One region of the Neobacillus camarae genome, then DNA from elsewhere that is predicted to be linked to it. Evidence: riboswitches for the same ligand, from Rfam matches in the RefSeq annotation. Region 1 holds a riboswitch; each other region holds the start of a gene.
The links. A riboswitch is a leader RNA that binds a small molecule or an ion and turns the genes downstream of it on or off. The one in region 1 is predicted to bind cyclic di-GMP.
Positions count from the first base shown of each region.

Region 2: another riboswitch for cyclic di-GMP. It lies ahead of ACY8D0_RS07765 (hypothetical protein); the one in region 1 lies ahead of ACY8D0_RS09945 (DUF3789 domain-containing protein).
Region 3: another riboswitch for cyclic di-GMP. It lies ahead of fliM (flagellar motor switch protein FliM); the one in region 1 lies ahead of ACY8D0_RS09945 (DUF3789 domain-containing protein).
Region 4: another riboswitch for cyclic di-GMP. It lies ahead of ACY8D0_RS11850 (DUF3789 domain-containing protein); the one in region 1 lies ahead of ACY8D0_RS09945 (DUF3789 domain-containing protein).

Region 1 covers NZ_JBUCKX010000002.1:460,378-468,080, reverse strand. The annotation lists gene ACY8D0_RS09960 (prohibitin family protein) at 108-890, opposite strand; gene ACY8D0_RS09955 (REP-associated tyrosine transposase) at 1,680-2,174, opposite strand; partial or broken gene ACY8D0_RS09950 (YifB family Mg chelatase-like AAA ATPase) at 2,176-3,704, opposite strand; cyclic di-GMP riboswitch class I at 4,367-4,452, shown strand; gene ACY8D0_RS09945 (DUF3789 domain-containing protein) at 4,503-4,628, shown strand; gene ACY8D0_RS09940 (VanZ family protein) at 4,906-5,352, opposite strand; gene ACY8D0_RS09935 (UDP-glucose dehydrogenase family protein) at 5,564-6,883, opposite strand; gene ACY8D0_RS09930 (sugar phosphate nucleotidyltransferase) at 7,145-7,703, opposite strand, start outside.
Region 2 covers NZ_JBUCKX010000001.1:1,684,649-1,692,351, forward strand. The annotation lists gene ACY8D0_RS07735 (fumarylacetoacetate hydrolase family protein) at 1-858, shown strand, start outside; gene ACY8D0_RS07740 (response regulator) at 1,173-1,823, opposite strand; gene ACY8D0_RS07745 (sensor histidine kinase) at 1,824-3,014, opposite strand; gene ACY8D0_RS07750 (DUF1700 domain-containing protein) at 3,209-3,721, shown strand; gene ACY8D0_RS07755 (DUF4097 family beta strand repeat-containing protein) at 3,725-4,684, shown strand; gene ACY8D0_RS07760 (GNAT family N-acetyltransferase) at 4,808-5,401, shown strand; cyclic di-GMP riboswitch class I at 5,485-5,568, shown strand; gene ACY8D0_RS07765 (hypothetical protein) at 5,598-5,819, shown strand; gene ACY8D0_RS07770 (PAS domain-containing protein) at 6,123-7,007, shown strand; gene ACY8D0_RS07775 (YciI family protein) at 7,198-7,494, shown strand.
Region 3 covers NZ_JBUCKX010000002.1:887,465-895,167, reverse strand. The annotation lists gene flgC (flagellar basal body rod protein FlgC) at 1-358, opposite strand, end outside; gene flgB (flagellar basal body rod protein FlgB) at 364-753, opposite strand; gene fliS (flagellar export chaperone FliS) at 787-1,158, opposite strand; gene ACY8D0_RS11955 (flagellar protein FliT) at 1,172-1,531, opposite strand; partial or broken gene fliN (flagellar motor switch protein FliN) at 1,547-1,816, opposite strand; gene fliM (flagellar motor switch protein FliM) at 1,914-2,855, opposite strand; cyclic di-GMP riboswitch class I at 2,980-3,066, opposite strand; gene ACY8D0_RS11940 (flagellar hook-basal body complex protein) at 3,219-4,025, opposite strand; gene ACY8D0_RS11935 (flagellar hook capping FlgD N-terminal domain-containing protein) at 4,038-4,454, opposite strand; gene ACY8D0_RS11930 (flagellar hook-length control protein FliK) at 4,467-5,546, opposite strand; gene ACY8D0_RS11925 (glucosaminidase domain-containing protein) at 5,655-6,338, shown strand; gene fliD (flagellar filament capping protein FliD) at 6,359-7,703, opposite strand, start outside.
Region 4 covers NZ_JBUCKX010000002.1:868,535-876,237, reverse strand. The annotation lists gene ACY8D0_RS11875 (flagellar hook-basal body protein) at 1-356, opposite strand, end outside; gene ACY8D0_RS11870 (flagellar hook-basal body protein) at 362-1,198, opposite strand; gene ACY8D0_RS11865 (YaaR family protein) at 1,214-1,651, opposite strand; gene motA (flagellar motor stator protein MotA) at 1,733-2,533, shown strand; gene ACY8D0_RS11855 (flagellar motor protein MotB) at 2,530-3,252, shown strand; cyclic di-GMP riboswitch class I at 3,383-3,466, shown strand; gene ACY8D0_RS11850 (DUF3789 domain-containing protein) at 3,508-3,627, shown strand; gene ACY8D0_RS11845 (hypothetical protein) at 3,760-3,897, shown strand; gene ACY8D0_RS11840 (SgcJ/EcaC family oxidoreductase) at 3,973-4,416, opposite strand; gene ACY8D0_RS11835 (SRPBCC family protein) at 4,476-4,901, opposite strand; partial or broken gene ACY8D0_RS11830 (Nif3-like dinuclear metal center hexameric protein) at 5,116-6,029, opposite strand; gene ACY8D0_RS11825 (TetR/AcrR family transcriptional regulator) at 6,386-6,988, opposite strand; gene ACY8D0_RS11820 (MFS transporter) at 7,302-7,703, shown strand, end outside.

The DNA.
Region 1 (7,703 bases):
GTGGCTCTTTTGCTTTCGAGGCATTGATGGCGCAGGGACAGTTCCCACGTCCAACTATACATCAGTTGATAAAAAGAACCACAAGAACCGTCCCCCTGGCATCTGATCTATTGCTTCTCAAGCCCGTTAACATCGATGAATGGTGTTGCGCCTCCTGTTACACTCGGGAGGCGTCCGTCCCATTTTTCCAAGGCTTTTTCCTGGACCTCGATTTGTTTCAATTGAATTAGTTCTGGGGTGACTTCTTGTTTCTTTAGCCGCAGCGATTCAGCTTCAGCCTGGGCTTGTGCCACCTTTTGCTCCGCTTCAATTTTGACTCTTTCGAGATCCCGTTGGGCGCGCAGGGCATTTTGCTCTGCGGTTTGTTTCGATTCAATGGCTTTATTAAACTCTTCACTAAACGCAAATTCCTTAATATTAATATCCTCAAGCAGCATATAGTATTTTGTTAATTTATTCGCCAGTATTTCCTTCACTTTCGCTGATACCTCGGGACGTTTTGAGATTAATTCCTCTGCCGTGTACTGGGCGGTAACTGCCTTCAGTGCTTCGGCAATAGCAGGGTCCACAATGCGGGTGCGGTAATCCATTCCAATTTCCTGATAGAGTTTATTGACCGCTTCGGGATCAACCGAATAGTTGACCGCGACCTTTGTTGTGACCATTTGAAGATCCTTTGAGGATGCCGACTGGGAACTTTCCTCCTTCTGAACCCGAACCTCAATTTGTTGAACGGATTGGACAAATGGTATCCTAAAATGAAGACCCTCCGATAAAATGGTCGGCTTAACGGCTCCCAATTGCACCAGCACACCCCTGTTCCCAGATTCGACAGTGGTTACCGAAGCAAATCCCACAACAACAATTACTAACGCAATGAGACCAATCATAATCGATTTTGTATATTTCACATCGTACCCCCCCTTTAAAAATTCCCACCATTAAACAAATATGAAAACAAGAGCGACTTTATACACACAGTCATAAAAGGGCATCAACAACCTGCTTAAAACACAAACTTCCATGGCCATAAAGTACCTTTCCACTCTGCTATATCATCTGTTCCTTTCGTACATCTTGAACTAGAACTGAATGGATTCCCGTCAATAATAACCAGTGGTGTATCCTCGGAAGTCAATTCAATGGTCAGGTACCATCCCTAATCAGAATTCGCTGTAAACAAATGATTAATTAAATACGCCAAATAACCCGGTACAAAAGGATTTTGCATCTTAAATAGAGTAGAATATCGGCAATCAAACAAACGATTGTTTAAAACGGGGAAAAGCCCCCTCAAATTGAGGTTTTATCTGATTTTTAAATCCATATTTTGCTGAAAAGCTAGGTATTTTCGGACCAACCATTCTTGTTTTCAACAAATACTGATGAATCGTAAGAAATGTTGTCTAACGGCAGCCCTCGAAAATAAAACAACCATTTGATTAAATTTGCCGGATGCACGGGTATAGAAGACCTTCATTCGAAAAATTGACATGAATATTGTCAGTCAAACAAAGGTTTGATTACAAGTGCCACAAAGGAGCTTGGATTAAGGTTTCCCCCATCTTAGCATAGGAGAAAAATGTCAATTTATTAAAGTTCACTTTTCTATTCGGGGCGGGGCTCCGTTCCCAAGTAAACTATGACAATACTTATCCTTTCTCATCTCTTCCGTACCTTCATAAAAACCAAGCAGGCTGTTCCTTATTCATAAAACTCGGAGGAATGATTCTGGAACTTTTGTATAGCGGGAAGCTGCTCCATGGATAGTATTCCGGCCTTCTGACCATTTTGGCTTCAACAGGATTCAAATGGATGTACCGGCTGACATCCAGCATCCCTTGTTTGTCTTCAATGACATGGTCATAGAACCGTTTCTCATAGACATGGCCCGTTAAGCGGTACTTCGTATTATAGTAATTGGCGTACCGTTTATTGACGAGTGACATCAATTTGGAGAGTGACACCTCCGAGCTACGGATTTGCAAGTGATAATGGTTGGTCATCAAGCAATAGGAGGCGATTTCGAATCGATAGTCCCGATGGAGTTGACTGAGGATATGGAGAAAGGCCTCAAAATCAGATGCGTTACGAAACAGCGGGTCACGACGATTGCCCCTGCAGACGATATGATAAAACCGATGGGGGATCCAGATACGCTTCTCACGTGACATATCAAGTTTCCCTCGCGACACTCTGTTGTTTTTGGTAGCTCCAGCGCCTTAGCGCCATTGCTTCCCAGATGGCTTGGTCGGAAATCTCTGCTTCCCCCGCCAAATCGGATATCGACCTGGCCAGCCTAAGGATTTTGATTTGCACCCGATTGCTCCAATTTTGCTTGGCTACCACATTTGTCAGCATGTTTTGCTGGTTACTCGATATTCGGCACGTCTCCAACAGAATCTCAACTGGCACCTTCGCATTGGTAACTTCTTGCTGATAACGCTCGTATTGGCGTTCACGAGCCAATTCCACCAATTTCTTGATTTCCTTGGAAGACTTGTTCCGAATGATGGATTGATTAAGGTTAACCGACTTTAAGGATAAAAGGATATCAATCCGGTCATACACTGGACCTGACAAACGATTTCGATAGGCTTGGATTTGTTTGGAGGAACACGTGCAATAGTGGCTGGCGGAGCCAAGGTATCCACAGGGGCATGGATTCATGGCACCGATCAGGATAAAGGAACAAGGATAGGTCACCGTGGAATGGGCCCGGCTGATCGTCACCTCGCCTGTCTCCAGCGGCTGCCGCAGCATATCCAGTGTCTTTTTGGGGAACTCTGCTATCTCATCTAAAAATAAAACTCCATGATGGGCCAAAGAAATCTCTCCCGGCCGAGGTGTGGATCCGCCGCCAATAATCGCAACAGATGATGCCGAATGATGGGGGTGACGATACGGGGTAGGATGGATTAATTTCTCACCCGCCAATTGGTATAAGCTCATAACTTCGAGCTGGGATTGATTGGTCAGCGAAGGCAGAATTGATGGAAAGGTTTCCGCCAGCAAACTCTTCCCACAGCCAGGCGGACCGCTCATTAACACATTATGCTCGCCAGCCGCAGCAATCATCAGAGCCCGCTTCGCCTGCTCATGACCGATTACATGGGCGAAATCCTTTAAAGGACGATGCGAAAACTGTGGTATAGGAGCCTCAGAGACCGCCGCTGGAATCAATGTCAAACTTTCCTGCCCCTCTAAATGCTGTACGACTTCTTCAATATGTTGGACCACCCGACAGTCTAGTCCTTGCAGCAGTTGGATGGGAATGGATGGGTCAAAAGGAAAATAAACCTTTTTGAGTCCGAGGCTTTTTGCCGCAGTCAATGCCGGCAGCATCCCTTCCGCTTTTACCACTGTCCCATCAAGAGACAGAGCGCCAATAAACGCCGTATCCAAAGGAATCTCGCCTTTAATAAAATTCAGCTCTTTTAAAGCGGCAATGGCAATCGCCAAATCAAACAACGGTCCATTTTTCTTCTGTTCCGCTGGCGAAAGATTCACCACCACCTTTTGGTCCGTCACGTCGGCATCAAACCGGCTCAGTGCCGCAATTACCCGCTCCCGTGACTCTTAACGGAGGCATCAGGCAACCCAACAATCACCATTGACTCCGTGCCAGGCGTAATCCTCACCTCCACCTGAACGCAGTAGCCTTCTAACCCTTTTAAGCCAATACTTGACACCTTCACAGTCATAAAACAACCTCCTGGAAAAGCCTCGTATTCTTAAATCTGTAACCTGCAAATAGCAATGGGAATTCTAATTAGTGAAGAGAGTGAGAAAAAATGATAGGAATCGTTAGAAAGGAGAAAATCAGTTGAGGAATACTATATACGGCAACCTAAGACTACACCCCCATTCTACCACTTCCCGTACAGCTAGCAACCATGCATTCTTCGACAAAATTCGCATTGTTCGGGTGGTGACAGGGTGGTGACAGGCACCGGAATTTTATAACCGTCTAATACCGGACAGGCAATCCGTCAACTTCCGGCCATTTTGGAATAGCAAATTTTTTATATTTTCCCTTTATATATAGAAGGAATCACAGTAATCGCCGTGGAATTATACCATGGTATAATTCCACGGCGATTACTGCATATTGAAAAATAACAAACTTTCATTCTACAAATCTCGACAAACTTCGGGCGGTGACAGGCACCGAAATATGTAGTTGTAACACCTTTCTTGCTGTAGCTAATCCTCCTTTACAAAAGCCATGATTAACAGACTGCTGGGCCTTTTGTTTCTTTACCGTTTATATTCTCCTGTTTTTTTGGTTTGCCCTTTGTTAATAGTTTATTTGCTATTTAGCATTAGCAAGATATGGTATAATATGATTGTAATAGACATAGTTCGTACGAAAGGGCAAAGCCGTTGAAAGATGGTGGCGCAAAACTATAGGGGCTACGGTTCTTGAAACTATGCCAGCCAGGTGCCGAATATGAAGCCTTCCTGCGAATTATGGGTTTAAAAAGTTCAGGAGGGGTACTATGTTATATTTTCTTGCAGGATTACTTGTCGGGTCCACTTTCATTGTTTTGATCATGAGTCTTATGATGGCAGCAAAAAATGGTGACCAGCAACTAGAAAAATTCTATAACCAGAATTTAAACTGATTTGTAGATCGACTCAATGTATACACATTAATGAAAACGGTTACAAATTATGGCGTAGCTAAAAGAATTGAAACCAACCTATATGGGAGTTGATTTCGATGGACGAGCAAGGGAATTTTCTAGTTGGGTTAGTATGGGGCACTTCTCTAAGTGTTCCATTGTGGTTAGCGTTTTTCGGCTGGTTGAGGATCATATTGCATTTTATCTTATAATTTATATACATAGAAAAGGCTCGGCTGCCACTCATTCGTGGCAGCCGAGTTTGAATAAGTACCGGTTAACGAGTCCTTGCCTTTATTCGTCTATTTACCAAATAGGTTATCGTCAAGAAAATAAAGGCACCAAATGAATCGATTAAAACATCCCTAAAAGAAGAGACTCTTCCTGGCATAAACGATTGATGGTATTCATCCGTCATCGCGTAAAAGAAGGTAATTAGCCATGCCAAGAAATAAGAGAATCGTTTTACACCCAGTGACTTAAACAATAAAAATGCAAGAAATCCGAACACTAGAAAATGGGTTGATTTTCTCATCATTAGGTTTAAAATACCAACCTCCTGATTGTCTGCACTTGGTGTACTGATTGCCTTATGTTCCGTTTCCACTATCTTGTGGATTGCTTTAGAGGTGTTTTCCCCTGTAAAATAGGGCAGCTGCGTAAAGCAAAAGATACATATCATCCATACAATCGCCCCTTTAGCCCACTTCTTCTGCTTCGTCACTACACTTCCCCCTTGTTGCCAAACAGGGAATCTAATCCCCCATCATCATATTATAAACAGCCAACAGGCCTTCATACAGGGAGACCTACGTTTATCTGGGCTGTTAAAAAAAGAATTTCATTATCTATGTAATGTATAAAGTTGTAATTCAAAAAGAGGAAGGACTTAAATCTCCTCCCTCTCATCATTTCTTCCAAGGCTCACTAAAGTATTATACCAGTGAAACCTCTAATGTATTTACTGTTTCTCTACCAATGGAATCATAAACAATTTTAGCTTTCTTCGCACTTGTTAAATCATAGCAATTACGACCATCAAGAATGATAGGGTTCTTCATTAACTTGCTATATTGTGATAGATCAAAGTCTTTGACCTCATCCCACTCCGTAAAGATAAAGCAGACATCAGCATCTTTAATTGTCTCTTCAATAGTTGGGCAATAAGTAATCTCGTTAGGGTATTTCTTCTCAAAGTTATCCACGCCTACAGGATCCCATGCTCTAACATTAGCGCCATCCTCCAGCATAATAGGGATATTAACTAAAGATGGTGCCTCTCTTAAATCATCCGTACCGGGTTTGAACGTTAAACCAAGAACGGCTATATTCAATCCTTTTAAACTATCAAAATACTTACGAGACTTCTTAATTAATTTGAGTTTTTGGTTTTCGTTTACATCAATTGCAGCCTTAATTGTTTTCAACTCATAATCATGGAAGTTAGCCAGCCAGTGTAAAGCCTTTGTATCCTTCGGGAAACAAGATCCACCATAACCAATTCCTGAATTTAAGAATCTATTCCCGATACGGCTGTCATACCCCATTCCAAGCGCAACATCATCAATGTCCGCACCAATGATTTCACAAAGGTTAGCAATTTCATTAATAAAAGAAATCTTAAGGGCTAGAAAATCATTAGATGCGTATTTAATCATTTCGGCACTTTTGCGATTCGTTACGACAATAGGTGCCTCAAAATCTTTGTATACTTCCCGCAGTACTTCTCCAGCTTCCTGATTTTCTACTCCAATAACAATTCTAGATGCGTGCAAGGTATCCCGTACAGCTGTACCCTGTGACAAAAACTCGGGATTGGAAGCAACTGATACCTTAACGTTATGAGCAAGGTTGTTTTTAATCAAGTCCTCCACTTTATCGTTTGTTCCAATCGGTACAGTTGATTTCACAACCACTACACAGTCTTTCTCAATGCTTTGGGCAATTTGTTCCGCAACTGCATACACATACGATAAATTAGCAGAACCATCATGCTTTTCAGGGGTTCCAACTCCAATAAAAATTACATCAGCATCTTTATATGCTTCCTTATAATTAGTGGTGAAGGTCAGTTTATTCATATTTTTTACCATTAGTTCATCTAAACCTGGTTCATAAATAGGGGAAACACCAGAGTTCATCAAGGAAACTTTCTTCTTATCTATATCAACACAAGAAACAGAATGCCCTTTTTCAGCTAAACACACACCTGTTACTAAGCCGACGTAACCAGTTCCAGCTACAGCAATTTTCAATTTAAATTCCACCTTTACTAGAGTAAGTAAAAAAATCCAGATGGGTTCAATTCACATTTTAGAATACAAATTAAATCAAACAAAAAAATAACAAATATTATTAATAACCTAACTTTAGCAGAGTTATATAATAGCTACGAAACTTCCACATTTCTGAACAAGGATTTCTATACAATTGATTCAATGTACTTGGAAGTTTTAAATCATTGGTTCCAGGATAGATTAATATAAAAAGGGAAAGAACTTAGTCCCTCCCTTATTTTATAAGATCACTTTTGCTTTTGACTTATTAAAATGATTAATGACATCATCCCATTCAAAGTAAAGGCGAGTGAAATCTTCCTCACTAATCCCCATTCCCGTTTGGACCTCAATAAATTCTAACTCCGAAAGTCCTTTAATGCCGTGTTTTTTTCCTGCTGGAAGATGAATAATGTCCCCTGCTTTCACACGAGTAATATAATCATCTAGGGCTAATTCACCTTCTCCACGGACAATCGTCCAAACTTCATCCCGTAAATTGTGGTAATGATAGCTGGAATTTTTTCCTTCATGGATGCATATTCGTTTTGTAACCATTTCGTTTCCGTCATCATATTGGGTATAATCCAGTACTCGGGACCAGCCCCAAATTCGCTCTTCATACATTGGGGGCTGGTTGAAACCACCAATTAAATCTTTAATTTTCGGGCTTGAAGCCTTATCGGCAACCAGAATCCCATCAGGACTAGCTGCTACTACAATGTCTTTTGTTCCAATGACAGTTACTGGGATATCGAGTTCATTAATTAAATGTGTATTAACGGAATCTTCACTAAGG
Region 2 (7,703 bases), on a different contig from region 1:
AAAAAAGGTAGTGAATTCTATACAGGAGTCATGACGGGAAAGGGGATCCTCAATCTCCAAAAAGCTGCCCAGCAGTTTGAAAAATACATATCCAATAGCTTATTAGACGTCATTTCACAAGGCAGCATCTCAACGATAAAAGAGTTGGTCAATCAGAGCGATCGTTTGGATGCCTCCTTTTTTGACCAACCAGAGGAAGTGGAGTTCCTGCCGGTCGTCACCAACCCGGAGAAAATCCTTTGTGTCGGGTTGAACTATGTAAGCCATGTGGAAGAGGCCCAAATCCAAGATGTTCCGGAAACGCCTGTCATCTTCAGCAAATTCAACAATGCCATATCTGCCCACAATCAAGTCGTGTCATTGCCGTCAGACGGCAGTCAATTTGATTACGAAGCCGAATTAGTCATCGTGATGGGAAAAGAAGCCAAGGATGTTACAGAGGACGAAGCCTTGTCCTATGTTTTTGGCTACAGTGCCGGAAACGATTTGTCAGTCAGAGACCTGCAATTCCGCTCAAGCCAGTGGCTGATTGGCAAATCCCCGGACGGTTTTGCTCCGGTGGGACCTTATTTGGTAACAGCCGAAGAAATCGACCCGACCAATCTAAAAATTGAAACCAAAGTAAACGGGGAAGTTCGCCAATCTTCCAATACCAAGTATATGATTTTTAACTGTGCCACCATTATTAGTTATATCTCGAAATATATGACACTAAAACCAGGAGATCTGATTTTTACCGGAACCCCGGAAGGAGTCATCTTAGGGCTCCCTGAAGAGGAACGCCGGTGGTTAAAGCCGGGCGACCAGATGGAAGTGATCATCGAAAACATCGGTACCCTTAAAACAACTCTTGCATAAATAGGTTGAAAGATAATAGGCAAGAAGGAAATTTCATTGCCATAGATTGGAGATGATCCATGCCAGTCGTTTTATTTTTTTTGTGGGGTGTGATCCCAATATTAGGCGTCCTATGGTTTTTAAATCTTGTTTCATTGATAAAAAAGGCAATAGAGCACAAAAATACGCGGAATCAATCGGTTCTGGGTGCAGTTCTTACCTTTCTAATATTTTTTATCTTTATGTATTTCTTTGCAGGTCTTCATTGAAAATCTAGGAAAAAAGAAAAACAAACCATCTAGTCATTGGATGGTTTGTTTTTCATACCAAGAACCTTAAATTAACCCCTCTTGCTGTGCTTTTAACGCCGCCTGGAATCGATCCTTCACATCTAATTTATGGTAGATGCTAGAAATATAGTTTTTAACCGTTCCCTCTGATAAAAACAGCTTTTCTGCAATATTCTTATTGCTTAGACCTTGTGCTATACACTCTAACACGTCTTCCTCACGTTCTGTTAACTCGTATTGATTTTTGTTACTTTGAACGTCGGGAGCTGGATGGCTGTTAATCTGCTGGACAAGCAGCTTGGCCAAATCCTGTGGAAGCAAAGTCCCGCCTTTATGGATTAACTTGATGCCAGCAATCAAATCCTTTGGATGAATGGCTTTCAACAAATAACCTTCTGCTCCAAGCGATAAGGCTTCAATCACATGATGGACCTCCTGGAAGGTGGTTAACATCATCACCTTGATATCCGGCCAGCGCTGTTTAATGACCTTAGTAGCAGAAATTCCATCCATTACCGGCATGTTGATATCCATCAATATGGTACTGGGGCTAAGCTGTTCACATAACGTGATGGCTTCAGCACCATTTTCCGCCAACCCCACAATTTCAATTTCATTATCCATATCTAACACGATGGATAAACTTTCACGTATCAGCTCTTGATCATCCGCTATGACTAGTTTAATCCCGCTCATTTAGGCAACCCCCTTTATAGGAACCGTAATGGTAAGTTTTACTCCACGATCGTTTCCACTTGTGATTTCAAGATTTCCATGCAACTCCCCAATCCGTTCTTTCATCGCGGTTAGGCCGAAGCCAGGCTGAGAATCCTCCATAGGACTTCCATCGTTTTCAATGGTTAAAACAATGTCCGAGGCGGTAAAAAGACAATCAATCATTATCTTTGAAGCGCTGCCATGCCTTTTAGCATTGGTGAGTGCCTCTTGAAGGCAGCGGATGAACACGAGTTTTATATTTTTGGAAATAGGCATCTCTTTGCCATGTAAGTGGAACTGTACATCGGTATCGGTATTTTCTTTAAAATTAGCCGCAATCTGATGTAAAAGGAAAGACAATCGCTCTTCATTTTCCTCTGGCGCAATTTGATGAATGTGCTTTCGAATATCATCTAAGCCTTTACGAGAAACATTCGCTAGCATTTCTATTTTCTTTTTTGCTTTCTCCACATCGGTTTCCAGCAAATACGATACCGCATCTAGTCCAACAGTAACTGAAGTAAAATGATGGCCAATCGTGTCGTGCAGCTCTTGAGCCAGCCGGTTCCGTTCTTGAAGCAGCGTGACCTTCTCAATTTGCTCGGCATATTGCTGAAGCACCCGATATTGCTCTTGGATTAATTTATATTGTTTACTATTTTCTTCGATCATCCGTTTGGTCCGTTGCTGCGACTGAATGACATAGTTAAAACAGGCCCCAAAGCCGAAAAAGATAAAGATATCGATGTACTGCATCAGATAGGTGGCTGTGTCAGTAGTCCATAAACGCGGGATCGGGAAGACAATAAAAAATAAGGGAAAGGTCCACTTCGCCGTCTGTTTGGTGGCAAGGTAACCGATCATTAAGAAAGTCATGATGACGGTAGAGGTGCCAAGGTCAAATTGTCGCACGATATTAAAATAAATGGCAGCTCCGCCTGTCACTATCAGTTCGGCAACAGGGTAGAAGATCGGATTTTTGTAGCCGGGCCTCCAAAAAATATGGGGGACAATATAGGAAACTGTTAATATACCGATAAAAACGAAAAAAGATAACCCTCCTGATTCTTCCCTATGAAGAATAAAGTAAAGAACACCAGAAAGATACCAGCATAGTCTTAGGAAAAAAATAAACCAGTCCACCCAGATCCAATTATGGTCTGTCTTCATGTTACGCCCCACCCCTGATACTTTTTACCTATCCTTACCTATCTTACAAGAATTTGGACATTAGTCATAGCCTAAAAATAAAGAATTTTATTAAAAAGGCTGTAATTAGCTTTATTTTATGACTGGCTGCACTACGGTCATATGACTTTTTCTTTGTATGATAAGGCCATAGGGTAAAGAAAGGAACGAAGAACATGAATAAAGAAGAAATGCTCCAAGAGTTAGATGAGCGATTAAAAGGGCTGCCGCTTGAGGACCGGGTAAAACTGGTTGAACTATATAAGGATCTAATGGAAGTGGCAAATGAAAATCGATTAGCGGACCCCAAATTATCCGCGACATTAGAAGATACCTATCCGTTGCCGAGCGATACTGAAAAAGATCCTTACCGTAATATGGGTCGAATCATTCTGGCATCCCTCAGTTTATTTTTCTTTAATCTCATTTTTGTATTAGGTCCTGTACTTGCGATTTTTGGAGTTTATTTGTCACTATGCATCGTAGCAATTTGCTTTGTATTATCCCCGCTATTTGTCCTGACACAGGTGTTTATGGGCGGATTTACAAACTTCGAGTTATTTTTATCGTTGATTGTTTGCGGAGTAGGAGTGGCTCTCGGAGCAGGTATGGCTATAGCTGGGAAAGGTTTCTACAAGCTTTTAAGTAAATACGTAAACTGGAATAGTAGACTAATAAAAGGAGAATAAAAAATGAGAAAATTAATGTACGGGGCGTTAGCATTAGTAATAATTGGAGTGGTTGGTGTGATTATGTCCATCAACACTTCCGGTGCGGAGGCATTTACATTCAGTTCTGTGGGTGTTCATCAATCAAAAGAGGCATCAGCCGAAGGAATCCGAAATGTACGCATTGAATCACCAACTGTCGATGTCAAGCTTGTGTCAACTAACGGAGATAAGATTGAAGCAGAATTTTCAGGAAAAGCAGGGAAAAAGAGTAAAAATCTTTATAAGCTAGATATGGCCAAAGACGGCAATACCCTTAAAATCACAATGGATAAGGAAGATAAGTTTCAATTTATGATGTTTAACTTTACCAAGGTAGAACTAAATGTCAAAGTGCCAGAAAAAGTTTATGATTCGATTGAAATCAAGGCGGCATCCGGTGATATAAACTTAGAGGAAATTCAAGGAAAAGTCATAACGATTGAAACACAATCAGGGGATATTAAAGCTACAGACGCAGTGGCCGAAGATCATTTTGTGCTTCATGCATCTAGTGGAGACATCGTGGCTTCTGAAAATCGCTCCAATCAAATGGAGTTTGTAACAAGCAGCGGCGATATTACGATAAACAATAACGAGGCCAAGGGAACTGATTTAGTTACTAGCAGTGGTGATATTGTATCAGGGAATACGGTATCCGAGGACATCAAGATGAATACTTCTTCTGGAGACATTGTTGCAAAAATGAAAGAAATGAAGGGGAATGTCGAGTTGGAAGCTAGCAGCGGTGATATCGATGTGAGTTTCACCAAATCACCGACCTCATTGAAAGTGGATTACAAAACGAGTTCAGGTGATGGAATAGCCCATTTAGACGAGATGAATTACTCAGAGAAGTCAGAACATCGAATCGTTGGAAAAATCGGAGACGGCAAGGTTACATTAACAGCGAGAACAAGTTCAGGTGATTTTACTATTCGATGATACCTGCTCAACCATTAAATCCGGCTTTTACAGTAAGCCGGTTTTTTTGTGTGAACTGAGCAGCTGGTGTAAGCAGGTATTGTTTCATAGAGTGGCGAAATTAATTCCCTATAAAGGGAGAGGATGCTATTGGAAACAGAAATAATCTTAAATGGGGAGTCCATTTCTCTTATTCCACTAAAAGTTAAGTATAAGGAACCATTATTTGAGGCTTTAAATAGTCCTGATATTTGGGAATATACCTGGCGGCAAGTGAAAACAGTGGAGGATCTAGAGCAAATAATAATGACAGCGATGGACAACAAAAAGGCAGGAAAGCAAATCCCTTTTGTTATAAAGGATAAACTGACAGGAAAAATAATCGGAACGACTAGAATTGGTGATATTGATTTGGTTAATCGCAATGTGGAGATCGGTTGGACCTGGCTTTCACCAGAAGTTTGGAGAACCAACGTAAACACAGAATGCAAATATTTATTATTAAAGTATTGCTTTGAAGAACTAAACGTCATTCGGGTTCAATTTTCGGTTAGTGGACAAAACTTACGATCTCAAAAGGCAGTCGAGCGAATAGGGGCAACAAAAGAGGGAACTTTTCGAAAACATAGAATCAAACCAGATGGTACCATACACGACAATATATTCTACAGTATAGTGGATGATGAATGGGAGTCAGTAAAAGAAAGATTGATGTATTTATTAGAGAAAAAATATTGATTACTAATTAACACTTTTTTAGAATTTTTGTTTTCAATTATTGTAAAAATGTAATATAATTTTAATAATAAAATAATTATTTTAATAGAAAAAGGCAAACCACTCGAAAGATTGGGACGCAAAGCTTCAGGTCTAAGGTGTTACACTATGACGGCTGAGTTGCCTAAAATAGAACATATTTTAGGGGTGTATCTTTGTGGCAGCTCTTGCTTATGAACAAGAACCATATTTTGATGTTAGAGTACTAAGTGATGAAAATCTAGTAGAGTTATATGTTAATTCTATACTGGAAAAGTATGATCATGATGTAAAAGTTTTGGAAGAAGAATTATTGGTAAGAAGGTTATTTTTGGTCGCCTTAGAATGGTATGATAATAAAAAAAGCGTTTTTCGCTTAAGTAAAGGGATTCTAAGTTAACTATCTGATCTGGCAGAAAAATAGCTCCGGAACCAAAAATGCAAATGGCAGTCTTAAACAAGGCTTGGATAAGCTTAAATTAACAAAAAAGTGCAATGGTTTATTATAGCCGCTGCACTTTTTTGTTTGGACATTTCTTCTGGAGCAATGGAGATGGGAACAAAATTACTGAAGCTCAACATGGAGAAATTTCAATCGAAAGTGAAATCACCCGGATACTAGGATCGGGAAAAAATATCCTTTGTTTTACGTTATAAGATGAAATATAATGGTAGAATCAAATTTAATCGGAGTCTAGTTAACATGCAGGAAATATCGGATATTCAGCAAATGTTCTCGTTAATATCAGAAAAGTCCCTAAACATTATCTCATCTATTTCAGCTGATGGAGTATTCACTTATATCTCTCCCAATGTGAAGGCATTACTTGGATATACTCCAGATGAAGTTGTTGGGAAACCCGCAGCATCTTTTAACCACCCTGGAACCAATACAAAATTTCTAGAGCATCGCGATTCGTTGTACGTCGATCAGGATACGGTACGATTTACCGGTCAAGTTCGGCATAAAAATGGAGAATATCGGTGGTATGAGACTACAGCTCAATATATCCGCAACCATTCAGGAGATATCATACAAACCATTGGGGTGGGGCAGGACATTACAGACCGTAAAGAAACAGACGAGACAATTGCCTACTATGCCTATCATGACAGTGAAACTAAATTGCCAAATCGGCGTTTGTTTAAGAGACGCCTCCGTCTACTTTTAGAGGAATCTAAAAGTGAATGTCATGGACTGATGTTGCTTGATTTGGATGGTTTTAAGCACGTCAACGATACTTTTGGCCACGATATTGGTGACCAACTTCTTATAGAAGCGGCAAAAAGGTTGACATTCGCAGTGGGAGACAAGGGTTTTGCCGCCCGTTGGGGTGGTGACGAGTTCACGGTTTTTCAAGCGGATGTTAAATGCCGGGCTGATTTTACTTCTCTAGTTGAGCGGATTAAGGAGGTAATCTCCGAACCATTTAAAATATCGGGCCATACGATTTGCATTGCAGCAAGTATTGGTGTGGCATTTTCTCAAGAGGATGGGGAAACGGTCGAAGAGCTGATAAAAAATGCGGATTCGGCGATGTATCGTGCCAAAAATCAGGCGAAAGGTTTGAATGGTTCTCATAACTAACAAGGACTCGTCGATATTCCAAAAGCCAAAATCGATAAAAACCGTTTGACGAAAGCAATAAATTAATAGGATACGGAAAATTGGCGGGCTAGTATGCCTGCTTTTTTTGTGGGCGTTTTAATAAAGGAAATGGACGCGAATAAGTCGAATTTTTTTATTAAATAACTGATGAATTAGGGGAGTAACTAGGATGGAACAATTTGTATACTTAATCAAACCAACACGGCCAGATTTTTTGGAAACCATGACAAAGGAAGAATCAGAAATCATGGGACATCATTTTGAGTATCTTCAAGGCCTTTTAGATGAAGGCAAGCTAATTTTGGCGGGACCTTGTCTAGATGGTGCATTCGGCATTGTTGTCTTTCAGGTTGAATCCATGGAAGCCGCTTATAAAATGATGGAAAATGACCCATCTGTCTTACAGGGAATCATGACGGCAGAAATTCATCCGTATAGAGTTTCACTTATCAATAACAAATTATAAGGGTTAAGGACAACGGAATTGTTTTATAAGTTATTGGTTTTTTACGGTGGATTCATTTCATATATGATCTGGAAATATTGAAGACTGACTCAAAAAATAAGTAGTTCCGTTTCTGTGGAGAACATTCGAAATGGCATACTATAATAGCAGACCAATTCACCTATGATTTGGTATCTTCCTTATCCTTTTATAACAATGGTTATGGATTT
Region 3 (7,703 bases), 430 kb from region 1:
GCGATGTCGACATTAAGTCGACCATTTCCTTCGTCACATCGACATTGGGCATCATCACATAGCCCTGTTCATTACTATCTGGGTTTGACGGGTCATAAACGGCCTGAAACGGGGTAGTATCTTCTACAATATTGGTAACGCGGACTCCTGAGAGTTCGTTCTGAAGATAATTGGCAAATGCCGGGGTCTGGTTGGATGCCACTACAGCCATTTTCCTGCGGTAGGGAACCCATTCTCCGTTGATGTATTGGCTTCTCGTGGTGTTGGCATTTGCGATATTAGAGGATACAACATCCAGCTTAAGGCGATTCGCGGTTAACGCGGAACCACTGATATTTAAAGATTGAAAAATCGACACGGTGATTATCCCCTTCCACTAATCGATGTTTTTAATAAGTTAAACTCTTCATTGATTCCATAGGTTAATCCTTGATACCAAATATTATTTTGGCTCAGCTGTGTCATTTCCGCGTCCAAATCGACACCGTTCCCGCTTGTGGAAAATGCAACGTCTTGTTGCTGTTCGAGCTTAGCAGTAGGAATAGCAGAGGCCGCTCCGATGGTGACATGTTTGCTATTCGTGCGTTTCCCGACAAATTGGCTTTGGACTTCTTTTTGCAGAAGCTCTTCAAAGGAAACCTTGGTTGGCTTGTACCCTGGGGTATCGGCATTGGCAATATTATTGGAAATGGACTTCTGCCGTAACATAGAGGCATCCAAAGCACTCGACATGATTCCAATCAGCTGGTTCATCTTGTCACCCTCTCTTTTTAAAATAACTGCTGATTAATTGGTCTTCATGGTTTTAATGGCATCTGACCAAGTGGTTTTCAGCCCCCGAAACATTCCTTCTATTTCATCCACTATTCCCGCATCTTTTCCAATGTTCGCTTCAATCAATCGTTGTTTCATATATTCATAGAGAGAAAAAAGAGACCTGGATACTTCATAATCCATATTCAACGTCACCATAAGCTCTGTAAGAATTTCCTGCGTTTTTATGATTAAAGAATGGGCCTTCGCAGGGTCCTTATTCTCGATGGCCACTTTTGCCTGATAGAGATTTTTGACCCCGCCATTATAGAGCATGAGTGTCAGTTCTTCAGGTTTGGCCGTTAACACCTGGTTTCTCTGGTAAATTTCGTTTAAATTCTTCATGTTTCCACACTCCTTACTTCCGCCGGTCATAAAAAACACCCTTAGGAACTGCCTGCCAATCTTCGTACTGCCTCTTGACGAATTGATTATTTTGCTCGTTCCTGTTTCGGCTGGACATTTCCCGCATCACACGCTGAAGCTCTGGTTTGATTTCCTCTTCCAGGGACAAAAGCTGGTTCAAAATCCTGCGAATGAATTCATTCATTAGTGGCTTCCCCGCTTTCTCATCCAGCCGGTTAATGGCGGTTATGCATTCTTCCCGCTGCCCGATGAGTTCCGGTACCTTCTCCTCGGCCCCCTGCTTCAGCGCCTCCAAAACCCTCACCGTTAAGTCCAAATAATGATTAAGTTGAGCCTGTTTTTCCTCATACATATGTTTGGATCCCTTTTATAAAGGTGATTGGCAAATTTCCTTAATTCTTACGCCAAAGTGCTCCTCGATGACGACCACTTCGCCCCTGGCAATCAGCTTATTGTTGACAAAAATATCAACCGGCTCCCCTGACATCTTGTCCAGCTCCACAATGGAACCGCTCGTTAATTCCAGCACCTCGCTGATTTTCATTTTGGTTCTCCCCAGTTCCACGACAATCTCTAACGGGATCTCCAAAAGGAGGTCTAAGTTCATTTGTTCTGTTTGAGGTCCTTGGTCAGGATCAGGCTCAAGCTCTGTAAACAGAAACGGCTTTTCGGCCACTTCCTGCCTGTCACCGCCAAGCAAGGCAGCCATTTCATCCTGGGTGAGTTTCCCCTGCTCAATCACGCGCCCTCTCTCCTTCCACCACATGTTCAATTTTCATTGCTACCCTGGATTTCTTCGTGCCAGGATGCGCGAAAAACTTCACTTCTTCATTGACCCTTACTTGCAAAGGCTCATCGACCAGTTGGTGCAATTGAATAACATCATTCACAGAAAGTCCAAGCAGTTCCTCAATCGTGATGGATGCCCGTCCCAATTCTGTAATAACCGGAACCGTCAAATGCTCAATCCGCCCTTGCAAAAATTCACTTTCATCCTTGTTCTTCGCCCATTTTCCATGTCCGTACCAGTTATGGGAGGACAGTTTGGGTATAAACGGCTCTAACAATATGTAAGGAATACACAAATGCATCATCTGTTCCATCTTTCCGATGGTAATCTGGAAGCGGATGACGATTACGGTTTCAGTGGGAATTCCCAATTGTAAAAACTGCGGATTGGTTTCCATATTGACATACGCAAGCGGCAGGACCATAATATCGCTCCAGGCCTTCTGAAGAATTTGGACCACGCCCTCAAGCAGGCGCTTCAATACGTTTGATTCAATCGGCGTAAGAGAAGTTCTTCCCCATTCCCCAATGGTCCCCTTACCGCCCAAAAGACGGTCAATCATGACAAACGCCATTTGCGGATTCAATTCCATCGCCATGCGGATGCCCTGCTCTCCGGATTCAAACACACTTAAAATCGTGGTATCGGGCAGCTGATTAATGAATTCCTCGTACAGCATCTGTTCCACACTGGCGGCATCCACTTGGACAAACGTCCGCAATTCAGAGGAGATAAACGAAGCAAATTGATAAGCAAAGTTCTCGTGAATTCTAGTCAGAACCCGGACCTGTTCCATTGATAACCGCAATGCTTTTTTAAAATCGTAGACTTTTGGTTCAGCTGGGCCACCACCAAAACTTAGGGAATTCGGCATACCATTGTCCATTTATTCACACCTCTTATTCCTTAAAGACTATTTAAATATGCCCACAAAAAAAGACGAGACCACCCCGAAGAATAGTCTCGTCCATAGCAAATAAACATAGATAGTTTAGGACAACAAACCTATTATCGGTAGCTGGCGAGCATACTGTATTGACAATTTAGCCCCTTTAGCTTTGCGTCACTGGGTTTCCCCAGGTTTGCCTTTATCAATTTTCGAATTATTCTAGGAAAATGATAACATTACAAATATATATTTTCAAATAAATTTTGTAGAATACCCCCATAAAATGACGAATGCGTTCGAATTATATATATTTTTGTCAAAAAAAGGAGAATATCTGGGATGATATTCTCACATTGGTGGTTATCGTTTTAAGTTTACTAGTTCCTCCAAAATGGAGTCGGACACGGTGATGATTTTCGCATTGGCTTGGAAGCCCCTTTGAGCGGTGATCATGTCGGTCAGCTCCTCTGACAAATCGACATTCGACATTTCCAGGGCGCCTGAGATAATCGAAGCATCGCTGCCCTGTTTTAGCAGACCTGCCATTCTGCGGCTGTCGGCATTTGGGGTTAACGAATATAAAGATCCTCCCGCTTTATCAAGCCCGCCTGGATTGTTTACCTCTACGGTTCCGATTTTAATAGTGGAATCTACACTGTTGCCTTTCGCATCCACCCCAATGATCTCCCCGGTGGAGTCAATGGCAAAGGAAATGTATTTATTCGGAATGGTAATTGTGGCACCTGTTTGATCTAAAACAAACAAGCCATTTTGGGAGACCAACTGATTGTTACTGTCTACTTTGAAATTGCCGGCCCGTGTTAAAAACTGTTCCCCGGCCGCATTTTGAACCACAAAGAAGCCATCTCCATCAATATAGAGGTCGGTGCCGATATTCGTTGTCGTCGGGCTTCCCGGCGTAAACACCGTATCAATGCTGCCCACTTTAGTTCCCAACCCGACTTGTATCGGATTGGTACCGCCTGAGGCGGGATTATCCTTGGGTCCAGTTGCATCCTTTACGGTCTGGCTGAAGATATCTTCAAACATGACCCGGCTTTTTTGAAATCCTACGGTATTGACGTTTGCAATGTTATTACCAATGACATCTAACTTCGTTTGAAACCCTTTAAGCCCTGATACTCCTGAATTTAATGAACGTAACATGTGGTTTTCCCCCTAGTTTTGATTGATTTCCATGGAAGTGATGCTGCTCGATACAATTTCTTGGTCACCGACTTTGTAGTAGACCTGATTGTTTTTATAATTAATCCCCGTAACGATTCCGCTCTCCTGTGCATTGGTTTCAGGATTCGTCCAGGTGACGGTATTGCCCAACACGTACGAGTGCTGACTGAGATTATTGCTTGACTCGAGGTAGGCTGTCAGCGAGTTATTTAAGTTGGACAACTGCTCCAGTACGCTGAGCTGCGCCATTTGTCCAATGAATTCCCCGTCCTGCTGCGGCTGGGTCGGGTCTTGGTTTTGCAGTTGGGTGACCAATATTTTAAGAAACGCTTCTTTTCCTAAATCTTGTTTTGCCTGGGTGCTTGCGGATGCGGTTGTGTAGTTGTTGATAGAATTAATCGTTGTCACGGCTGGTCCTCCTTAGGCAGTTGTGTTAATTTGTGAAGCCCCATCTATAGGCAAATCATATTCGCGATATTCTTCTTGGGGCTGTATCGCTTGCAGGCCGCCACGCTTTCGGGAATCCGGCTGTTGGCCTTGTCTGCCATGTGAATCTCCCCGTTGCGAGAGGGTTCCCATGAAGTTGAGGGCCGGGCTTTGGATTTGCTGGGTGATATCGATTTTGGCCACTTGCAGTCCTTGTGTTTCAAGGCTGGAGCGCAATGCTTGGACATTGGTTTCCAACAAGTCCTTACCAAGCGGCGTGCTGGTCAAGAATTCTGCGGTTACTTGTCCATCCTGAATTTTAACTTTGACCTCCACTTTCCCTAAATGCTTCGGCACCAGAGTAAAGGCCGCCTCAATTCCATCTTCGGAACCGGACACTTGGATAGCGGACTCGATAAACTGCGTGATGTCTTGGTCGAAACGATCCGCCCGTACGGTTTGAGCCGGCATGTCGGTCGGATCCCCACTAGGGGCAACCATGGCCTGAGTTGTCATTTCATTTCCGGATGACACCATCACCTGCGGTGTTAAGTTCACCACTTGAACATCATCGGTCGCCTTTTGTGGGGAGTCCCATCCACTTACATCTTCTTTAGTCTGCATTTGAAAGGGGATGGCTTCTTCTTTGTTAAGTGTCGGTTCCGCTAGGGATCTCCCATCCAATACCTGAAAGGTGCCTGTTCCCGATTGCTGTTCTCCAGTCACTCCATCTTTCGTTTGAAGTTCCATAGCCGGTATGTCGGGGTGTTCAGGTAACAAGGCAGCTGGGATATCTCCTGTTGTCACTACTACCGGTTGAAGCAATCCCTCCTGATTAGATTCAACATCGGGATTTCCCGCATTAGGACAAAGCTGATTTATGCGGCCTGCCTGTTGAAGGAACGGGAACAGCAGCAATTGAGGTAGGTCTGCATTTGGCTCACTTTCCGGTTCTTCCTCCTGGCTGGACAATTGGAGCAACAGATCAAAAGCAGCAGTCGGTTCTCCCTCTTTTCCAGTTGTTTTACTCGGCTGTTTGCTGAGTTGATTCTGTATTGCTGCAAGCTGGATCACTTTTTTCACCTACTTTTTAACAAATAAGTATTTTTTTAGAAAAGTTATTTTCATAGAGGTATAATAGAGATAAAATAAAAACAAACACGTGATAAGGAGACGACAGCTATGAATATCGGAAATCTGTCCACCAATTGGTTGCTTTACAAAACCATGATGGACATTTCACGTATCGGACAAAGTCCATCAACCTCTCTATCCGGCTTGAACAGCAGTTCGTTTGAACTTCTGTTGCAGCAAGCTCTCCTGCAAGCTGAACTCAATCAAACTAGCAATTCGGATATTTCTTCATTGCTATTTTCCGGCTTGAATTCCTACACGGCCGGTGATGTATCCGAACCTTTGCAAGCAACAACCGGTACAGAGTTAAATACTGCCGCAATCGATGCTGATGCCCTGAACTCTTATTTAAAAGGTGTGTTGCAAAATACCGGGCAATACTTCGCCGAGGCTGGGGAAAAGTATCAAATCAGCCCCGCGCTCTTGGCTGCGATTTCGATTCATGAGACTGGCAACGGAACCTCTAATGCTGCCCGGTTTAAATATAATGTAGCTGGGATGATGGGCAAAAACGGGTTAAAATCCTACGACTCGATTCAGGACAGCATTTTTGATATGGCCCGTAACCTGCGGGAAAATTATTTGGACAAGGGTAAAACATCGATTGCTCAAATTGGAGCCAAATACGCGCCGATTGGCGCAGCCAACGACCCGAATCAGTTAAATAACCATTGGGTGACTGGCGTTCAACGCTATTTTGATACGATAACCGGGAAGACCGAGCTCGCTTAATGCGGGGGGTCTTCCTTTTTTTATTGTCCGGTTTGCTGGTACAGCCATGAGCTTTGGGAGTTGAATTGAGAGATGGCCTGCTCCATAGCGGAGAATTTGCTGTAATATTGGTCTTCCTTTTTCGATAATCGATCGTTTTGCGTGCTAATATCATTTTGAATGTTCGTCAATAATTTACCGATGACGCTTTGGTCGTACAGGCTGTTTCCCGTATAACCGGCCTTGCTCGTCAGGTCTTTGATACCGTTCTGAAAGATATCGGAGAGCTGATTGATGAAGCCATTGGTCCCTTTATCCGTATCCCCAAGCTGTGAAAACAACTTTTCCACTGCGTCGGGATCCTCTTGGATTGCTTGTCGTAGCTTGGTTTCATCGACATACAATTTCCCCTTATCCTGATAGCTATTGGAGGAAATTCCAATCGATGCGAGCGAATGATAAGTACTGCTGCCGTTATCGACGATGGATGTCATGGCACCGCGTATCTTGTTTACAACATCAGTAAGAATCCGGTCACTCCGGAGAAGACCGCTCTTGGCTTTTGTCTCCCATAATTCTACTTGTTTCTCGCTCATCTCAGTGCGCTGCTCGTCCAAAAGCGGTTGATAGTCCCGGTAGACAGGCTCCTCGATGGCTGTATTCAGCTTGTCAAGTAAGCTATTATATTGGTCAACAAAATCCTTAATATTTTTTATGACTTCATCAGGATTTTGCGAAACGGTAACCGTGCTGGCCCCGATGGTTATATTTTTAAAAGTAAAATTAGTCCCCATAATAGTTGCTGTATTGGCTGATAAATTCGTGATCTCATTACCATTGAAAACGATATCGGCATTTAGGCCGTTTTGGATTAATTTCGCTGGATCAAGTCCGAGGGTATTGCTTAAAAACCCCAGACTGGACGCACTTGTATTTCCGCTGAGGTCGATTTGGGCCGCCGCCCCAGTCTCCTTTGTTTTTAACATGAATTGTTGAAGGGTAGGGTCATAGAATGCCTCCACCCCCAAGCTTTTTCCGGTGCTGTCTTTGGCCCCATTGATTTTTTCCACGACATCGTCAATGGTATCGGTTGTTTTGATGGCAAGCGTCATCGATTGATAGGCAGCCGGGTCCTTCGGGTCGTTATAGACCTTCATGGTAATGGATGTATCAGCTGATAATTGCGCGGTCCCTTGAATTGTGTTACCCAATGTTTTTGTGGGGTCCAGTGCCACTTTGCTGCCCGTAAAGGTGGCGGAGCTGGCCAGTTGCTTGACTTCAACGGAGTATGTCCCGGCAAAGGAACTCCCTGATGCGGTTGCCGATACTGCGTTTCCTTGGCTTGAAGAGACATCAAACGTATTATAAGTTTTTGATAGATTCATA
Region 4 (7,703 bases), 410 kb from region 1:
GTGTATAAAACTTCCGTTCCCGAGTCAGTCGATCGGCGCACCTGAAAATACCCGCTGCCTTCAATCATGAAATCAAACGGCTGATCAGTCTGCTTCGGTGCACCCTGGGTCCACTCAATCGGTGTAGCCGCAATCCGGGAACCAAACGTGGTCCGGATTCCAAGCGGCGACTTCCGTCCAACCTCCTCTTGTGTATCCGCCTGATTTTGAATCGAAACCGTCAAGTTTTCGGAAAAGGTGGCTTCCCGTCGTTTAAAGCCCTCAGTGTCCACATTCGCGATATTATTCGCGATCGTGTCCAGCTTGCCCTGATAGGCCCGGACTCCAGATGAGGCAATCAATAAAGATGTATTCATACCCGTTATACCCTTCCAATCGTGTTTAGTTGTTCAAGCGTTGTGTCATAAGCCTGGAGGACTTTTTGATTGGCCTCATACAGGCGGATATTGCCCATCATGTCGGTGATTGTTTGCGACAGGTCGACATTCGACTGCTCAATCATTTTATGTTGCAGCTGCAATCCAGCTGGGAGGGTTTGCTCCAGCATCACCGCCGTGGCACCCTCCAGTTCATATAATCCATTATCTTTTTTGACTAATTGATTGGGATTGTCTACCACCATGATGCCGAGCGAACCAACAATCCGTGCACTCGCAGTGTCTCCCGGATGCACAATAATTTCACCATCCGTTCCGATGGAGATATCACCACCGGAAATTTCTGCATCCGCTATCGGCTGGCCGTCCTTTCCCAATACCAAATCTCCAGCGGCTGTCACCAGTTGGCCATTTTCATTGACCGAAAACCGGCCATTGCGGGTTAATTGTATTCCCCCATCCGCTGTTTGTACCGCAAAAAAAGCAGCCGGCTGGACAGTCTGGCCGTTTTCCAGATTTGGTGCAAGTGCTTGGTCGTTGATCGCCACATCAAACGGCAGGTTCGTGCTTACCAAACTTCCCTGCGAAAATAAGGGCAAGTTCTCCTGGTTATAGACCCCCATGGATAAAGTCCCAATTTTGGGTGCCATCCCTGTATTTTGATTGATGCGCGACAGCAGCATTTCCGGAAATGACCGCAATGGGCTGCTGTCCTGTTTAAAACCGGGCGTTTCCGCGTTTGCTAGATTATTCGTCAACGCATTTTGTCTTCTTTGCAGCGCAATCATGCCGGATGCGGCCGTATCAATCCCTCTCAGCATATTCTCAGTCCTCCCTTATGTATATAAATTGACCAACAATCCCTTTACTTCGCCGATGGTCTTTAACAGCTCCACCGATGAGGTTTGTTTTTCCATGACCTGTTCCGAAATTTTAATCAACTGCTGGTCAACTTGTTTAATAATTTTCAGCTTCTTATCTCGTCCATTGGATTGAAAATGCCGATACTCTTCTAAGGAATAACCGTTCTGCACGACCTCTTTTAAAAAATCCTGGATGCTTTGTTTATAGTCAAGCAAATCCTTAACGGATTGGGAGGCAGCAAGGCGGCTTCCGTTTTGGTCCAGCTGTTTCAGAAGCGTCTGCAGGCGTTCCCCGGTGAAATCGTGCTGTGTTTCATGAAAAACTTGCTGGAAAGCAAGGGAATCCTTTCCCTTTTCCCGGACAGATACAAAGCGTTCCTGGCTGACTCCATGGGTCTGTTGGATCTTCATTCGAGGCACCCCTTTCGCAAAGTACACGGAGCAATTGCTTTTGATAAAACTACACTAAAGAATAAACCAAAGGAGAAAATTATGTCTAGTATTTTTGGAATTTTATTAGCACTGCTCGTCATCGGAGTCGGAATGATTTTAAAAGGCGCGCCGCTCACGGCTTTGAACAACCCTGCGGCATTTTTGATTATTTTTGGCGGTACCGTTGCCGCCTTGTTGATTGCGTTTCCGTTTCGCGAAATCAAGAATTTCCCGAAGTTGCTGAAAATTGCCCTGTTTGAACCGAAGCTCCCTTCGAAAGCAGAACAGGTAAAGATTTTAATCGAATGCGCGGAAGTTGCCAAACGGGAAGGATTTTTGGCACTGGAGGAAATGGCCGAATCCGCAGATGACCCTTTTTTCAAGAAAGGATTAGAAATGATTATTGACGGGTATGAAACTGAATTTATCGAGGAAGTGTTAATGGAGGAGATAGAAGCGATTAGTCAGCGCCACAAGACAGGTGCGCTGATTTTTTCACAAGCAGCCACTTATGCTCCGTCACTTGGGGTGCTTGGTGCCGTCGTCGGTTTGATTGCCGCTCTCGGTTCGTTATCGCAAATTGAAAAAATCGGCCATTCCATCGCCGCTGCCTTCATCGCCACCCTGCTCGGGATTTTTTCCGGATATGTGCTGTGGAACCCGCTAGCCAACAAGTTAAAGCGGCTGTCCAAACAGGAGCAGGAATTAAAGCTTTTAATGGTTGAGGGGCTATTGTCGATTTATCAAGGAGTGCTCCCAAGCGCTTTAGAGAAAAAACTGTCTGTCCATATTCCACCCTCCGAACGAAAGGCCTTAGAAAAACAACAACCTGGGGAGGACTTGGAGGAGAGCATGGCATGAAAAGACGGCAGCGGGTGTTTGACAACGAACACGAAGAACATACGGACGAGTCCTGGCTGATCCCCTATGCGGATTTGCTTACATTACTGCTGGCGTTATTTATTGTGCTGTATGCGGCCAGCACGATTGACAAAGAGAAATATCAATCCATCATGGAATCGTTCCAGTCGGAACTGACGGGAACCCAAATTGAGGAGAAAAAAGCCGGACTGTCTCCTACACTCCCTAAAGCGGATGCCGAACAGGAAGAGACCGGAGAAAACAATGACAAAGAACTCAATGTGTTAAAGCAGCAGTTGGAAAGTTACATCAACGCCAACAATCTGCAAAGCTCGGTTACGCTTCAGGAAACAGAAAAAGGAATCGAGGTGTCCCTAAAAGAAGTGGTGTTGTTTGATTCCGGACGGGCGGAATTGAAGGAGCGTTCGTATCAGACTCTAAACGGAATTGTCGGCCTGATCAATACGGTGCCTAATCCAATCAATATTGAAGGGCATACGGATAATGTGCCGGCCCACAATACGAGTTATGCTTCCAACTGGGAGCTTTCCGCGGCGCGTGCCGCAAGCGTGCTTCACTATTTTGAGACCCAGCAGGTAGCCCCAAGCCGGATGCAGTTTTCCGGATATGGTGAATTTAAGCCCCTTTATCCCAATGACTCAGACGAGCATCGCCAGGCCAACCGCCGGGTGACCATCGTAATTCTGCGCGGCAGCTGATGATGGCTGCCGCAATTTTACTTGTGTAGGAATTATTTTTTAAAAAGTTGTTATTTGAACCCTAAACTTTTTGGAGAAGGATGCCGATATAAAAAATAACAGGTAAATACTGTTAATCACATTCATAACTCGTACGAAAGGGCAAAATGACCGAAAGGTGATGGCGCAAAACTACAGGGGCTAAGGCGCAACGCTATGCTAGCCAGTTACCGAATATGAACCTTCCTGCGATTTATGTAAAACGGAGGGAACACAATGTTTGCTTTTGCTGCAGGTTTAGTGACGGGGTCCTTTTTCATGCTAGTAATTATGAGTCTAATGACAGCTGCCAAAGAGGCAGACCGCCATATCGAATTATCTGTAACGAAAGAATAGTGACATAGACCCTAACACAATCCTCCGTTTAGGGTCTATTCATTTTTTTATAACGGCTGTGTAAAAAAGCGCATTGGGGCGGAAAAAAGCAAGCAAGCCTAACACAGCCTCATCATAAAGGAGTAATGTTTTATGTCAAAAAGTTTATGGACCACACCGGAAGAATATGTCCGGAGGAAACGGTTAAAAAAGAAGGCAGCCTATGTGTTTATACTGCTTGGCACCGCAGTCCTTAGTACACTATTGACCTTGCTGACAAACCAATATTGAGAAAAACAGGGGAAGTGAATAGCACTTCCCCCTTTGCTTCCCTAGACCGATAAAAGTAAAAAGCTCACTTCCGTTTTATGACAACAACTCCCTCAATTCATTTGTCATTTGCTCCACCAACTCGGGTCTTCCATGAAATTGTGCCGGTGTATTTTGAAACAGTTGAATACGCCATACTCCATCCATCTTTACCAATACCAAAGTTTGATGCGCATTTACATTGGGATTGAGATCCGTTTGCTGAGGGGGCACCATACCAGCAATGGCCCTCAAAATAGCAATATCAGGACTAAGAAACTGGATATGCTTCACTTTGCTGATATATCGGGCAGTTAAATGATGCTCAAAAATGGGCGCTACATGCGCAAAAATTTCCTGATTGCCAATAACTTGGCTTCCATCAAACCCAATCATCTCTCCATCCTTAGCGAATAACTTGGCCATATCACGTGCATTCCGATGATTCCAAGCATCTAAAAGCTCAGTATATACTGTTTTTACTATGTCTATTTTTTCCATATAGATTTTCTCCTCATCCGTATTTAATTTCTATTAAGAAAAAGGATGCATCCAATAGATTATCCTTCGATATAGTGAGGAAGCTTTTCTTTGACGATTTTCTCCCAGCCGCCGTCCATCACTCCACGAATGACTGTGTGCGGTTGCCCAAATTCCGTGGTTTTTTCTGCATCCCATCCAGAATGAATCAAGGTAAACTCCGTGGCCGCCTCATCTACCTTTTTCAATTCAAATTCAAGATGCCAGTCTTTTCCCCAGTTGAAACCAATCTTATTTGGAGGGTCAAGCTCGGTAATTTTACAAGGAGAATCCCCGAATGGCCCTGCTTGAAGAACGAACTCATGGCCCATGAGCGGTTCAAGGGTACTAGGCATCCACCAAGCAGCTATGCCTTCTGATGTTGAAACGGCCTTCCATACCTTTTCAATCGGTGCTTTCAGTACCATCGTTTTGCGGATTTCCGGTAGTGTTTCATTTATTTCCATTCCTTAATACCTCCAAATCTATATAACACCTTTTAATGTCACTAGTTATAATAACACCTTTTAGTGTTATGTCAAATAGTTTCCCTTTTTCAACGAACTCACATGCAATCAATCCATCATATCATTTGCAAAAATGGCTTAATAAACACAACAGGGCAGCATAATGACTAGAAGCCCAAATCAAAAGATCTAACTCTCATTTCACAGCTTACCTTTATAACCACCATTTTTCCTGTGGGATTAAAACTGTTTCAATAGGAAAGTTTTTCTCGAACCATTCCTTCATTAATGTCCTATGAACAAGATATTCCGATGCGGAATGGGAAACGCCGATTAAAGACATCGAAGTATTCGAAGCGTAGTCCATCATTTGTTTGTATTTTTTTTACCATATTCATTATCAATATGACAATGGATTTCGCCCGTAATGTAAGCTTGAACACCATTCTCTTCCGCTTCTTTCATCCAATCCACTACATCACCACATCCAGCAACAATCGCAACCCTTTGAATATCTGCCAATTTTTGACCTTCAAAATCAACATAAGGAATTTCAAAGATTTTCTCTAAAGTGGAAATCAGCTTGTCAGAGTTTGTTTTTTCGATATTAGCATATAGGACATATTCATTTTTTGCCTGCAATGATGCATCAACAAGGATTTCGGCATTTAGCCTTTTGGCCATGGCTATATTTGTGCCCAATTGTTTATGACAATCCAATGGGATGTGGCAAGTATAAACGGACAGGTTTTTCTCTTTCATTTGTTGAATGTATTTTTCTTTAATTGGCACAAAACCTTGTCCCCATTCCCCTTTTGGGTCCCCACACTCCATCAATAAGGGATGGTGCATAAAAAGGAAGTCACCGCTTTTGCTTTCTTCTATAAACCGTTTCAATACTTGGTCTGTAGGGAACACAGCTAGAAAAATTTTCTCTACATTTGTATCCCCTTTTAACATGAGGCCATTAAATAATTCCACAAAGTCTTTTTCAAAGGCTGCTTTCCAATCAAAATTTAAAGGTTCATAAACTCTTGGTATGAATCGACTGAAAGATGCATCCTTTCCATATGATTTTATATCAAGTTCATCATCTAACTTAGACACTATTTCCTTGAGCTCAACCATAAAATAACTCCCCCAGATGGTTTTTAAGTTTTTTATTTTTTAATATAATTTTTCACTTAATGATAGAAAAATCTTAACATAAATTCTCCTTTTCCTTATATAAAATCACTTCTGTTGTTTTAAACTTGATTATTCTATAACACAGAAAAACGCATTAGAATTCGTCTTAGAATCCTAATGCGTTTTTACTTGTAATTAGGTTGGTAATTTGTACATATAAAGTGAACTCGTTACACTTATCACACGTGTTACCATTCACCAAGGGTGTTTGCATCCATTTTATATGCTAGTTTTGAGAGAATGGTCATTCATCAAGGGGAAAAACTCTAACCTTGCATTTTGAGGTTTAGTGTTTTTTATTTTGTGAGGATTCCGTTTAGGATGGTTTGGATAAACTTTTTCCCTTCTTTAACAAGATCCAACTCGTCGCCAAACAATGCCCAATCATACAGCGTGCCTCTCATGCAGCGAGTAATTAACATGGTAATCTCTTGGGCTGATAAATTTTTCTTAAACTCTCCGGTTTCTTGCCCATTATGAACAAATGTATGGACAATCCTAAAAAGATGGCGGTCAGTATTCGAAAGGAATTTGGGTTGATTTGGAACTAAAGCACTCATATAAAGAGTTCTGATTAAATCCATGCCCATACAATCTCTTAAATATATCAATTGGGATTCGGTGAAAAGGAGTATTTTTTCATAATTACTTGTCTCTTCTGGCAATGTGTTAATATACTCGGCAAAAAACTCATCCATTTCTTTAAATTTTTCGAGGAGCACCTCATATTTGGAATTGAAGTGTACATAAAAAGCTCCTTTTGATGTACGGCTAGTCTTGACTATTTCATCAACTGAAACACAGTCGAATCCTTTTCTACCAAAGAGCTCCAGAGCTGTATCTATAATTCGCTGTTTAGTTTGCATGGCTTTCTGTTGTCTTTTGGTAGGTCGTGACATTTGCAAGCTCCGTTTCTCCGCAAATTGTAAGTGCTTTCACTGTTATTTTACTAATCTTTTAATTAAGAAACAATTCAAAACTATAATACGGTAATTATATTTATAATTTTAATTAAATTTAGAATATTTTAATAAAGAATATTGACTGTAAGTTTCTTGTTCATTAGAATTAATTACAGACTACGGTCTGTGAAATTATCTAACAAAGGGGTAAGCGTTTTAGGGGGACAAGATCGTTTGAGTTTGGACAAACCTGTAGAGTACTTTCCAAACCTACTGATTGAATGAGTTGAATACTGAAAGGGGTTACGTTATGAATAAAGCACGTGTTTTATTTGCAAGTGTTTCTGGTTCTGTTATTGAATGGTATGATTTCTATTTGTATGGTACAGCTACTGGACTAGTTTTTTCACAGCTCTTTTTTCCAAGCACAAATCCTGCTATTTCACTTCTACTCGCATTTGCGACGTTTGGAGTGGGCTATGCCGCTAGACCTATTGGCAGCTTAATCTTTGGTCATTATGGCGACCGATTAGGCAGAAAAGCAAGCTTGATGTTAACCCTGCTTGGGATGGGCGGTAGTTCGCTGCTCATCGGTGTCCTTCCGACATATGGACAAGTTGGTATACTTGCTCCTATTCTATTAGTTCTGCTTCGACTCCTGCAGGGGATTGCCCTTGGTGGTGAGTGGGGAGGAGCTGTTTTATTGGCTACA